Regions from separate parts of the Blastococcus sp. SYSU DS0753 genome, predicted to be linked through region 1. Evidence: predicted binding sites of a transcription regulator. Region 1 holds the regulator's gene; the other holds the start of a gene.
What was found. The regulator LexA, encoded in region 1, represses DNA repair genes until DNA is damaged. The targets are predictions, from matches to a motif close to TCGAACANNTGTTCGA.
Positions count from the first base shown of each region.

Region 2: a site for LexA is predicted at 2,588-2,603, ahead of ACI799_RS14190 (DUF222 domain-containing protein). Genes of this name have one in related genera too.

Region 1 covers NZ_JBJHAT010000002.1:259,218-264,248, reverse strand. The annotation lists gene hflX (GTPase HflX) at 1-417, shown strand, start outside; gene ACI799_RS03215 (phosphatase PAP2 family protein) at 476-1,198, shown strand; gene ACI799_RS03210 (hypothetical protein) at 1,170-2,201, shown strand; gene lexA (transcriptional repressor LexA) at 2,205-2,972, opposite strand; gene ACI799_RS03200 (LysM peptidoglycan-binding domain-containing protein) at 3,394-3,690, shown strand; gene ACI799_RS03195 (hypothetical protein) at 3,816-4,568, shown strand.
Region 2 covers NZ_JBJHAT010000018.1:52,468-57,498, forward strand. The annotation lists gene ACI799_RS14180 (aldehyde dehydrogenase family protein) at 1-1,275, opposite strand, end outside; gene deoC (deoxyribose-phosphate aldolase) at 1,281-2,276, opposite strand; gene ACI799_RS14190 (DUF222 domain-containing protein) at 2,614-4,125, shown strand; gene upp (uracil phosphoribosyltransferase) at 4,194-4,817, shown strand; gene ACI799_RS14200 (Gfo/Idh/MocA family protein) at 4,820-5,031, shown strand, end outside.

The DNA.
Region 1 (5,031 bases):
CACGTGGTCGACGGCTCCGACCCCGATCCGCTCGGCCAGATCGACGCCGTCCACGTCGTGCTGAGCGAGATCGACGCGGCGGCCGTGCCGGAGGTCATCGTCGTCAACAAGGTCGACGCGATGAGCGAGGAGGACATCCTCACCCTCCGCCAGGCCCTGCCGGGCGCGGTCTGGGTCTCGGCCCGCACCGGCGTCGGCATCGACGCCCTCCGCAAGCTGGTGGCCGAGCGGCTGCCGCACCCCGACGTCGAGGTCGACGTGCTCGTGCCCTACGAGCGCGGTGATCTCGTGGCCCGGGTGCACCGGGACGGCGAGGTGCTCGGCGAGCGGCACGAGGACGGCGGCACACGGCTCACCGCGCGGGTGGACGGCGCCCTCGCCGCGGTGCTCGAGGAGTTCGCGGTCCCGGTGGGCTGAGCTGGGGCGGTCGATCGGCTCGGATCACGATCCGGTCACGGGCCGGTACGGTGGCGGCGTGACCAGGGGCGCGGTGCGAGTGGCCGAGTCACCGCGCGCCGCCCCCGTGGTCCCGCCCGGCCGGCCGCCGTGGTGGCTGGTCGCCGTGGCGCTGCTGGTCGGCGTCCTCATCACCGCCGACCTGCTCCGCCACGGGCCGTCGGAGCGGATGGACCTCCGGGTGTCGGAGATCGTCAGCGACTGGGGCCTGCGGGACACGCCGGGCTACCCGGCGGTGTGGGTGGTCACGCAGCTCGGCGGGCGCGTGACCATCCTCGTCGTCCTCGCCGGCCTGGTCGGCTACCTGCTGTGGCGGCGCGGCACCTGGATGCCGGCCCTCCGCGTGCTGCTGGCGCTCGGGGTGCTGACCGCCGGGGTGTACGCGATCAAGCACGGGATCGGGCGGACGGCGCCGGCGTTCCCGGGCTCCTACTTCTTCCACGCCGACGGCGCCTCGTTCCCCTCCGGTCACGTCGCCAACGCAGTGCTCATGTGGGGGGTGGCCCGCTGGCAGGCGGTCGAGTACGGGCTCCCGCCGGCGGTACAGCGGACCTTCTGGTGGCTGAGCGTCGTCGGGCCGGTCGCCACTGGCGCGGCGATGGTGTCGCTGGACTTCCACTGGGTCACCGACGCGGTCGTGGGCGCCGCTGTCGGGATCGTCCTCCTGGGCGTGGTTCATGCACTGGACGCGATGGTTCTGTCACGCTTGGTACGTGCCCGAGCAGGCCAAGCGAGTTCCTAGCCGCGCCCGGCGGCGTCGGCTCGTCGTCGCGAGCGCCCTGACCGGCGCCCTGGCCGTGCTCGTCCCCGCGTCCGCGTCGGCGGAGGAGCCGGCGCCGGAGGTCCGGTGCGCCATCACGGACCCCCGACTCGCCGAGCTGTCCGGCCTGGTGGTGGTAGGAGAGCAGATGCTCGCCCTCAACGACGGCGGTGACCGGGTCGAAGTCCTCGGGCTCGATGCCGCCTGTGCGGTGGTCGACGTGCAGGCCGGGGCCGCGGACCCCTTCGACCCCGAAGACCTCGGCGTCGGCTCGGACGGGAGCGTCTGGATCGCCGACACCGGTGACAACGGCACGAGCCGTGCCACCGTCGCGCTGCATGTCCTCCGGCCCGACGGCGCGGCAGCGCTGCATCGGCTGACCTACCCCGACGGCGCGCACGACGCCGAGGCGCTGCTCCTGGCCCCGGACGGAACGCCGTACCTCGTGACCAAGGAAGTGCTCGGCTCCAGCGGGGTCTACCGGCCCGCCGCCGCGCTCGTCGACGGCGGCACTGTGCCAATGGAGCGGGTGGGCACGGTCAACGTCACCCTCACCGGAACCCCGGGTGGCCCCGTGGGTCGTGCGGGGCAGTTGCTGATCACCGGAGGTGCCGTTGCCGGCGACGGGAGCGCACTGGCGCTGCGCACCTACACGGACGCCTACGTGTGGCCGCTGTCCGGTTCGGACGTGCCCGGTGCGCTGGCCGGCGAACCGGTGCGGGTGGCGCTCCCCGAGTCGCCGCAGGGCGAGGCCGTCAGCTTCTCCGCCGACAACCGGGCGCTCGTGGTCGCGAGCGAGGGCCTGCCCAGCGCCGTCACCGTGGTTCCCCTGCCCGCCGCGAGCCCGACTCCCGCGGAGGACCCGCTGCCGTCCTTCGCGGAACTCACCCGCTCGGACCGCTCGCCGATCGCCTCGGCGCTGATCGCCGCCGTCGTCGCCACTCTCGTGATCTGGGTGGGCGGGAAACTGCGCCGCCGGACCTGACCCTCAGACCCGGCGCAGGACCGACACCACCCGCCCGAGGATCGTCGCCTCGTCTCCGGGAATCGGTTCGTAGGCCGGGTTGTGCGGCAGTAGCCACACGTGACCGTCCCGGCGCTTGTAGGTCTTCACCGTCGCCTCGCCGTCGATCATCGCCGCCACGATCTCCCCGTTCTCGGCGGTCGGCTGCTGGCGGACGACGACCCAGTCGCCGTCGCAGATGGCGGCCTCGACCATCGAGTCGCCGGCCACCTTGAGCATGAAGACGGTTCCCTCGCCGACCAGCTCGCGCGGCAGCGGGAAGACGTCCTCCACCGCCTGCTCGGCGAGCACCGGGCCACCGGCGGCGATCCGGCCCACGAGCGGGACATAGGCGGGCGCGGCGGCCTGCGCGCCGTCGCCGACCACGGGGGGTTCGACCGGTGCGGCGGTGGCCCGGCCGGCATCCCCGGGCAGTCGCACGTCCAGGGCGCGCGGCCGGTTGGGGTCGCGCCGCAGCCAGCCCTTCTTCTGCAGCACCGAGAGCTGGTGCGCGACCGAGGACGCCGAGGACAGCCCGACGGCCTCGCCGATCTCACGCACCGACGGGGGGTAGCCGCGCCGGTCGATGGAGTCGCGGATCACCTCGAGCACCCGCCGCTGCCGCTGGGTGAGCCCGTCCCCATCGGCCGCGCGGTCGGGAAAGGCCCGTACCGACGCCGAACCGTCCGCCGTCCCCGGGGCCACGCCCGCGGTGCCGCCCCGGTTGCCGGACGTCCTGCTCGAGTCCGCCACGTCTCCTCCTCGCCGGCTGCCCGCGCAGCTCTCGACCCTCGTCGTCGGAGGAACGGTAGCGCCGATCGGCGGCCACTTCAAACAGGTGTTCGAAACTTTCCCGTGTCGCTCCCCAAGTGTCGGTCCCATCCGGTAGACATCGGACAGGCGTTCGAATCGAACACACGTTCGGGTCCGGCGGGTGCCGGCCAGGAGGGCTGAACACATGACGAGCAGCACGGCACTGCGGGTCCGCGGCCAGGTGCCGGTCGACCCGGGGGAGCGGCGCGCCGGTCCGCCACCCGCCCGGCATCTCCGGGTGCTCCCGCCACCTCGCTCCTACGCGGAGATGTCCGAACTCCAGCCCGCGCCGGCTCGCGGCAGGACGAGCGGCCCGCGGGCGACGGTGGGGCGGTCGCCCGGCCGGGGGTGTCGGGGGCGGGTGGAGCAGCCGCCGCTCCGGTTGACGTCGCGCGGCCGTCGCGTGCTCGTGGTCCTCACCCTCCTCCTCGCCGCGGGCGTGATCGTCCTCGGCAGCGCCGTCCTCGGGGATGCGGGTGGCGGATTGGAGCTCATGGGGACGACCAATGTGATCGTCGAGCCGGGTGACACGCTCTGGTCCATCGCCGGCACGGTCGCCGACGGGCGCGATGTCCGCGACGTCGTCGTCGACATCCAGCGGCTGAACGGGCTCGGCTCCGCGGCCATCTCGCCTGGTCAGGTCCTCGTCCTGCCCTGACGGCCCCGCAGGGCTCGGTGCCTGCGCGCCAGGGCAAGGTGTTCACAACGCGGCTCGGCGACTTCGTCAACCCTCAGTACAGGCATGTTCACCGTGCGTGCTGGTCGGCCACCTACGGTACGTCCGTGTCCAGCGTCATGGAGAACCGCGCCGCCGTGTTCACCACTCGTCCCCAGGCCGTCGAGGTCCACCAGGCGGGTGCCTGGTGTGCGGGGGAGCTGTTGGGGTGGCGACACGACGACTCCGGCGCGTGCCAGATGTGGGTGCGGGTCGTCACCGGAGGCGAAGAGCAGGCGCTCTGGATCGACCTGGGGGATGTGCGGCTCCCGGAGTCGCCGGTCGTCGAGGTGTCCCCGGTGACGCAGGCGATGCCCGCCTCCCCGTCCGCGGCACCGCTCCGGGACGGTCCGTCGACCGATGTCGAGGCGACCGCCAGCCTGCCGCTGCTGCGCGACCGCTGTGAGCCGCGGACCGGTGCCCAGCGGCCGGGCGGTCGCCGGCGCGCGCCGGAGAGCGACCCCGTGCAGGCCGCGCCGGCGTCCTCGGTGCCGGTGCCTCCTCCGGGTCGGCACCGCGCTCCGGCCACCGAGTCCGGCCCGGTCGTGGGCCGGCACCGCGCCGCCGACACCGACCTCTTCCCGGCCGTCGTCGAGAGCGCGCCGGACGCGCAGTCCCCGACCCGTGAGGACCGACCGCGGGGCGGTGGCTGGTCGGTGCCCGCGGCCCGCTCCGCGAGCACGGTCGAGACCCGCTCCACGGCGAGCGGCTGGACCCCGCCGGCCGACGTCGACCAGGATCTCCTGACCCGCCCGATGCGGTTGAGTGACCAGATCCCGCACTCGCGGCGGCCCCGGGTGGGCGGCGCGGTCAGCGTCTGATCGTCGTTCGGCGGCCCTCGCCGCGTCGACCCCGTGGGGGTGCTCGGCGCCGCCGTCGCGTGCCCGCCGGGTCGCCCGTGGCCGGGTGCGGACCGCCCAGTTCGCCGATCGGTGTGCGGCCGGCGCGTGGTTCTGCGGGTCGGAACCGCGCATGAGCGCACAGCCTTGCCGGGGCGAGCGTCCCCGGGTCGTTCCTGCGGTGTGTCGCCGCGCTCGGCACCCTCTCCGGGGAGCGTCGGGCACGGAGTTCGGCGCGTCGTCGCGGCGTGTCCTGTGACAGCTGGGGACCGCTGTTCCGCCTGCGCACCGCAGTGTCGGGGCGGAACACGCCGACGGAACGATCACTTGCACATCTTGTGTGGCCCGTCCTAGGGTTCCCCTACATCTAGTAGTTACAGAGCTGTAAGCCCGTCCACAGGCTGGTCCTCAGGTTGTCCCCGGCGCATCCACCGGATGTCCCCAG
Region 2 (5,031 bases), on a different contig from region 1:
CTTCTCGCTCCAGATGCCGGCCGACAGCCCGTAGGTGGAGTTGTTGGCCTTGGCGACCGCCTCGTCCGGCGTCCGGAAGGTGAGCACCGACAGCACGGGGCCGAAGACCTCGTCGCGGGCGATGCGGTGCGCGGGGGAGACGTCGGTGAAGACCGTCGGGGGGAACCAGTAGCCGCGCTCGGGCAGCTCGCAGGCGGGCTGCCAGCGCTGCGCGCCCTCGGCCTCGCCGATGTCCGACAGCTCGCGGATGCGGGCGAGCTGCTCGGCGCTGTTGATCGCGCCGATGTCGGTGTTCTTGTCCAGCGGGTCACCCACCCGCAGCGTGCCGATCCGCCGTTGCAGGCTGGCGATGACCTCGTCGTGGATCGACTCCTGCACCAGCAGCCGGGAGCCCGCGCAGCAGACGTGGCCCTGGTTGAAGAAGATGCCCTGCACGATGCCCTCGACGGCCTGGTCGATCGGGGCGTCGTCGAAGACGATGTTCGCCGCCTTGCCGCCGAGCTCCAGCGTCAGCTTCTTGCGGGTGCCGGCGACCGCGCGGGCGATCTGCCGGCCGACGTCGGTGGACCCGGTGAAAGCCACCTTGTCGACGTCGTCGTGCTCGACGACCGCGCGGCCGGTGTCGCCGGCGCCGGTCACGATGTTCACCACGCCCGGCGGCAGGTCGGCCTGGCGGCAGACCTCGGCGAACAGCAGCGCGGTGAGCGGGGTGGTCTCGGCGGGCTTGAGGACGACGGTGTTGCCGGTCGCGAGCGCCGGGGCGACCTTCCACGCGAGCATCAGCAGCGGGAAGTTCCACGGGATGACCTGGCCGGCGACGCCCAGCGGCTTCGGTCCCGGCCCGAGGCCCGCCCAGTCCAGCTTGTCGGCCCAGCCCGCGTGGTAGAAGAAGTGCGCCGCGGCCAGCGGGACGTCGACGTCGCGGGACTCCCGGATCGGCTTGCCGTTGTCCAGCGACTCGAGGACGGCGAACTCGCGGGCGCGCTCCTGCAGCAGCCGGGCGATGCGGAACAGGTACTTGCCGCGGTCGGCGGGGCGCATCGGACCCCAGGTCCTCTCGAACGCCTTCCGGGCGGCGCGCACCGCGCGGTCGACGTCGGCGGTGGTGCCGGTGGCGACCTCGGCGAGCACCTCCTCGGTGGCCGGGTTCACCGTCTTCAGCGGCTCGCCGGAGCCGTCGACGAACTCGCCGTCGACGAACAGGCCGTACGAGGGGGCGATGGTGACGATCGACCGCGACTCGGGCGCGGGGGCGTACTCGAAAACGCTGGTCATCGCTGTCAGTCCACCGTGACGTAGTCGGGGCCGGAGTAGTGGCCGGTGCGCAGCTTCTGCCGCTGCAGCAGGAGGTCGTTGAGCAGGCTGGAGGCGCCGAAGCGGAACCAGTCGGGGTCCAGCCAGTCGGGGCCCACGGTCTCGTTGATCAGCACGAGGTGCTTGATCGCGTCCTTCGTCGTCCGGATGCCGCCGGCGGGCTTGAAGCCGACCTGCCGGCCGGTGGCGAGGCGGAAGTCGCGGACCGCTTCCAGCATCACCAGGGCGACGGGCAGTGTGGCGGCAGGGCTCACCTTGCCGGTGGAGGTCTTGATGAAGTCGCCGCCGGCGAGCATGGCGATCCAGCTCGCGCGCCGGACGTTGTCCAGCGTCATCAGCTCGCCGGTCTCGAGGATGACCTTGAGGTGTGCGTCCCCGCAGGCCTCCTTCACCGCGACGATCTCCTCGTAGACGTCGAGGTAGCGGCCGGCCAGGAACGCGCCGCGGTCGATGACCATGTCGATCTCGTCGGCGCCGTTCGACACGGCGTCCCGGACGTCGGCCAGCTTCACCGCACGGCTCGCGCGGCCGCTGGGGAAGGCGGTGGCGACGGCGGCCACGTGGATCCCGGTGCCGGCCAGCACCTCCCGCGCGACGCCGGCGAGGTCGCCGTAGACGCAGACGGCGGCGACCTGCGGCGTCGTCGGGTCCGACGGGTCGGGCTGCTTGGCCTTGGCGGCCAGGCTGCGCACCTTGCCGGGGGTGTCGGCGCCCTCGAGCGTGGTCAGGTCGACCATCGAGATGGCGGTGTCGATCGCCCACGCCTTCGAGGTGGTCTTGATCGACCGGGTGCCCAGCTGCGCGACGCGCGCCTCGGCGCCCACCTGGTCGACGCCGGGCAGGCCGTGCAGGAAGGCGCGGAAGGCCGAGTCGGAGCGGGTCACGTCGTCGTACGGCGGCGACGGCGCGTGCACCGCGGGGGTCGCCCCGGGCAGCGCGTCGGGGTCGAGCACGTGGGTCATGCCGGCCATTCTCCCCTGCCGGGGGACCGGTCCCCGAACGCGCTCACCCGCAGGGGCGGTCCTGACCCGCAGCCGAGCTCGTGACGTTCCCGCGGGAACGTGCTCGGGGCCTTCGGATCGCGAGTGACCGACCCGCCGGTGGGCGTTCCCGCGGGAACGCGCTCGGCCCCCTCGGACCCGGGTGGCGGACCCCCCGGTCGGGCGTTCCCGCGGGAACGTCCCCCTTGCTGGGGGTGGCGCCCCGTCCGTCGGGCGCTCCCGCGCGGGAACGTGCCTGCTGGGCCGGAGATGTCACCCCCCGCTCCTACGCTTCGATCACACGTTCGAAGGAGGCGTCGTGGTGGAGAAGTCCGTGCCGGAACTGGCACGCGAGATCGCGTCCGGCGCGGTGCGGCTGGCCGCCGCCACCGCCGCGTGGCTGCGGCTCGTGGCCGAGTTCGATCGGCGGGAGGGCTGGCGCGCGGTCGGGATCCTGTCGTGCGCCCACTGGCTGGCCTGGCAGTGCGGCATGGCCCCGGGCACGGCCCGGGAGCACGTCCGGGTCGCCCGGGGTCTCGGTGCGCTGCCGTTGATCTCCGCCGCCTTCGCCGAGGGGCGGTTGTCCTACTCCAAGGTCCGGGCGTTGACCCGCGTCGCGGAGCCCGACACCGAGCGGGAGCTGCTGGAGACGGCGCTCGAGGCCACGGCCTCGCAGGTGGAACGCCTGGTCCGCTCGTGGCGGCGGGCGGACCGCGCCGACGAGGGGACCATCGCACTGAAGCGGCAGTTCCAGCACTGGTGGGACGACGACGGCATGCTCGTCGTACGGATGCGCCTTGCGCCCGAGGAAGGTGCGGACTTCCTCGCGGCGGTCGACTCGCTGGCCGAACGCGAAGCCCGTCGGGACCGCGCCGCGGCGAAGCGGGCAGCCGCGGAGCGGGAAGCGGGCGTGGCCGGAGGCCTGGAGCGGGACGAGGACCTGGAACGAGAGGAGATCGCGTGCGCCCGCGAGCGGACGGGGGCCCGGCGCTGCACGGCGGTCGCCCGGCTCGCCGGAGCCGCCCACCACGCCGACCGGCGGCCGGGTGACCCACCCCGGCGCGAGGTCGTGGTGCACGTCGACGCCGCCGTCCTCGCCGACGACGCTGCCGCCGGGCAGGCCTACCTCGATGGCGGCCCGGCGCTGCACGCGACCGAGGTCCGGCGGATGCTCTGCGAGGCGACCGTCGTGACCATGCTGGAGTGCGGGCGGGAGGTCCTCGGCGTGGGCCGCAAGCGCCGGCTGGCCACCCGCGCGCAGCGGCGTGCGCTGCTGCGCCGGGATGGGGGCTGCGCCCGGCCGGGGTGCACCGAGACGCGGATCGAACGGCTGCACGCCCACCACATGCGGCACTGGCTGTTCGGTGGTGGGACGGACCTCGACAACCTGGTGCTGCTCTGCGACGTCGACCACGGATCGGTGCACGAGCTGGACCTGGTGCTGACCCGGCGCGACGGCCGGTTGGTCGCGCTCGCCCCCGACGGGCGGCGGGTGTGGGGCGCCGCGGACGCCGCCTTCACCCATGGTCTGGCGGGTCTGGCCGGGAGCCCCGAGGTTCCCGCCGAGGCGGCCTTCGTCGGCGTGCAGCCGGTCGACGAGCTGGCCGCCCGCCGCCCGGAGCCTCGGCCGTCCCCGCGACCGGCGGCCGGTGCCCCCGGTGCGTCGGCGGACCCGTTGTTCCCGGACGGGAAGCCGCCGCTGCCCGACGCGATGCGCGCGGGGGGCGAGCGCATGGACATGGCCTGGGCCGTGGGTGTCCTGATGGGGAACCGGGACCTGCGGCGTCGCTTGGCCGCCGAGGCCCGTGGCAACCCGTTGGTGGCCGCCTGAGCGCCAGGTCGGAAGGCGCCCCCAGTGACCGGGCGAACGCAGCGCCGGGTGCCGATACGGTGTCCGGCGTGCAGCTCACCGTCGTCGACCACCCGCTCGCCCGTGCCCGCCTCTCCCGGATGCGGGACGAGCGCACGGACAACGCCATGTTCCGCGCCGCCCTGCGCGAGCTCACGCAGATGCTGGTCTACGAGGCCACCCGCGACCTCGCGGTGGCCGAGGAGCCGATCACCACCCCCGTCACCACGACGACCGGCTACCGGCTGGCCGCGCCGCCGCTCATCGTCCCGGTGCTGCGGGCGGGCCTCGGCATGGCCGACACCGCGCACGGGATGCTGCCGGAGTCGCAGATGGGCTTCGTCGGGCTCGCGCGCAACGAGGAGACCTTCCAGCCGGAGGCCTACATGGCCTCGCTGCCGGAGTCGCTCGTCGGCCGCGACGTCTTCGTCCTCGACCCGATGCTGGCCACCGGCGGATCCCTCGTGCACTGCTGCCAGCTGCTCACCGCGCGCGGCACGACCTCGATCACGGTGCTGTGCGCGCTCGCCGCTCCGGACGGCATCCGCCGGCTGGAGGAGAGCGGGCTGCCGCTGCGCGTCTTCACCGCCAGCATCGACGAGGGGCTCAACGACAAGGCCTACATCGTGCCCGGCCTGGGTGACGCCGGCGACCGCCAGTTCGGCGCGGTCTGACCGTGCGCTTCGGAATCCTCGGCACCGGTCACTGGGCGCGTGCCGTGCACGCGACCGCCCTCGCCGGCCACCCGTCGGCCGAGCTGGTGGGCGTGTGGGGCCGCGACCTCGCCAAGGCGAAGGCGCTCGGCGCGGAGTTCGAGGTCCCCGGCCACGGCGACGTCGAGGCGCTGCTGGCCGAGGTCGACGCCGTGGCGATCGCGCTGCCGCCGGA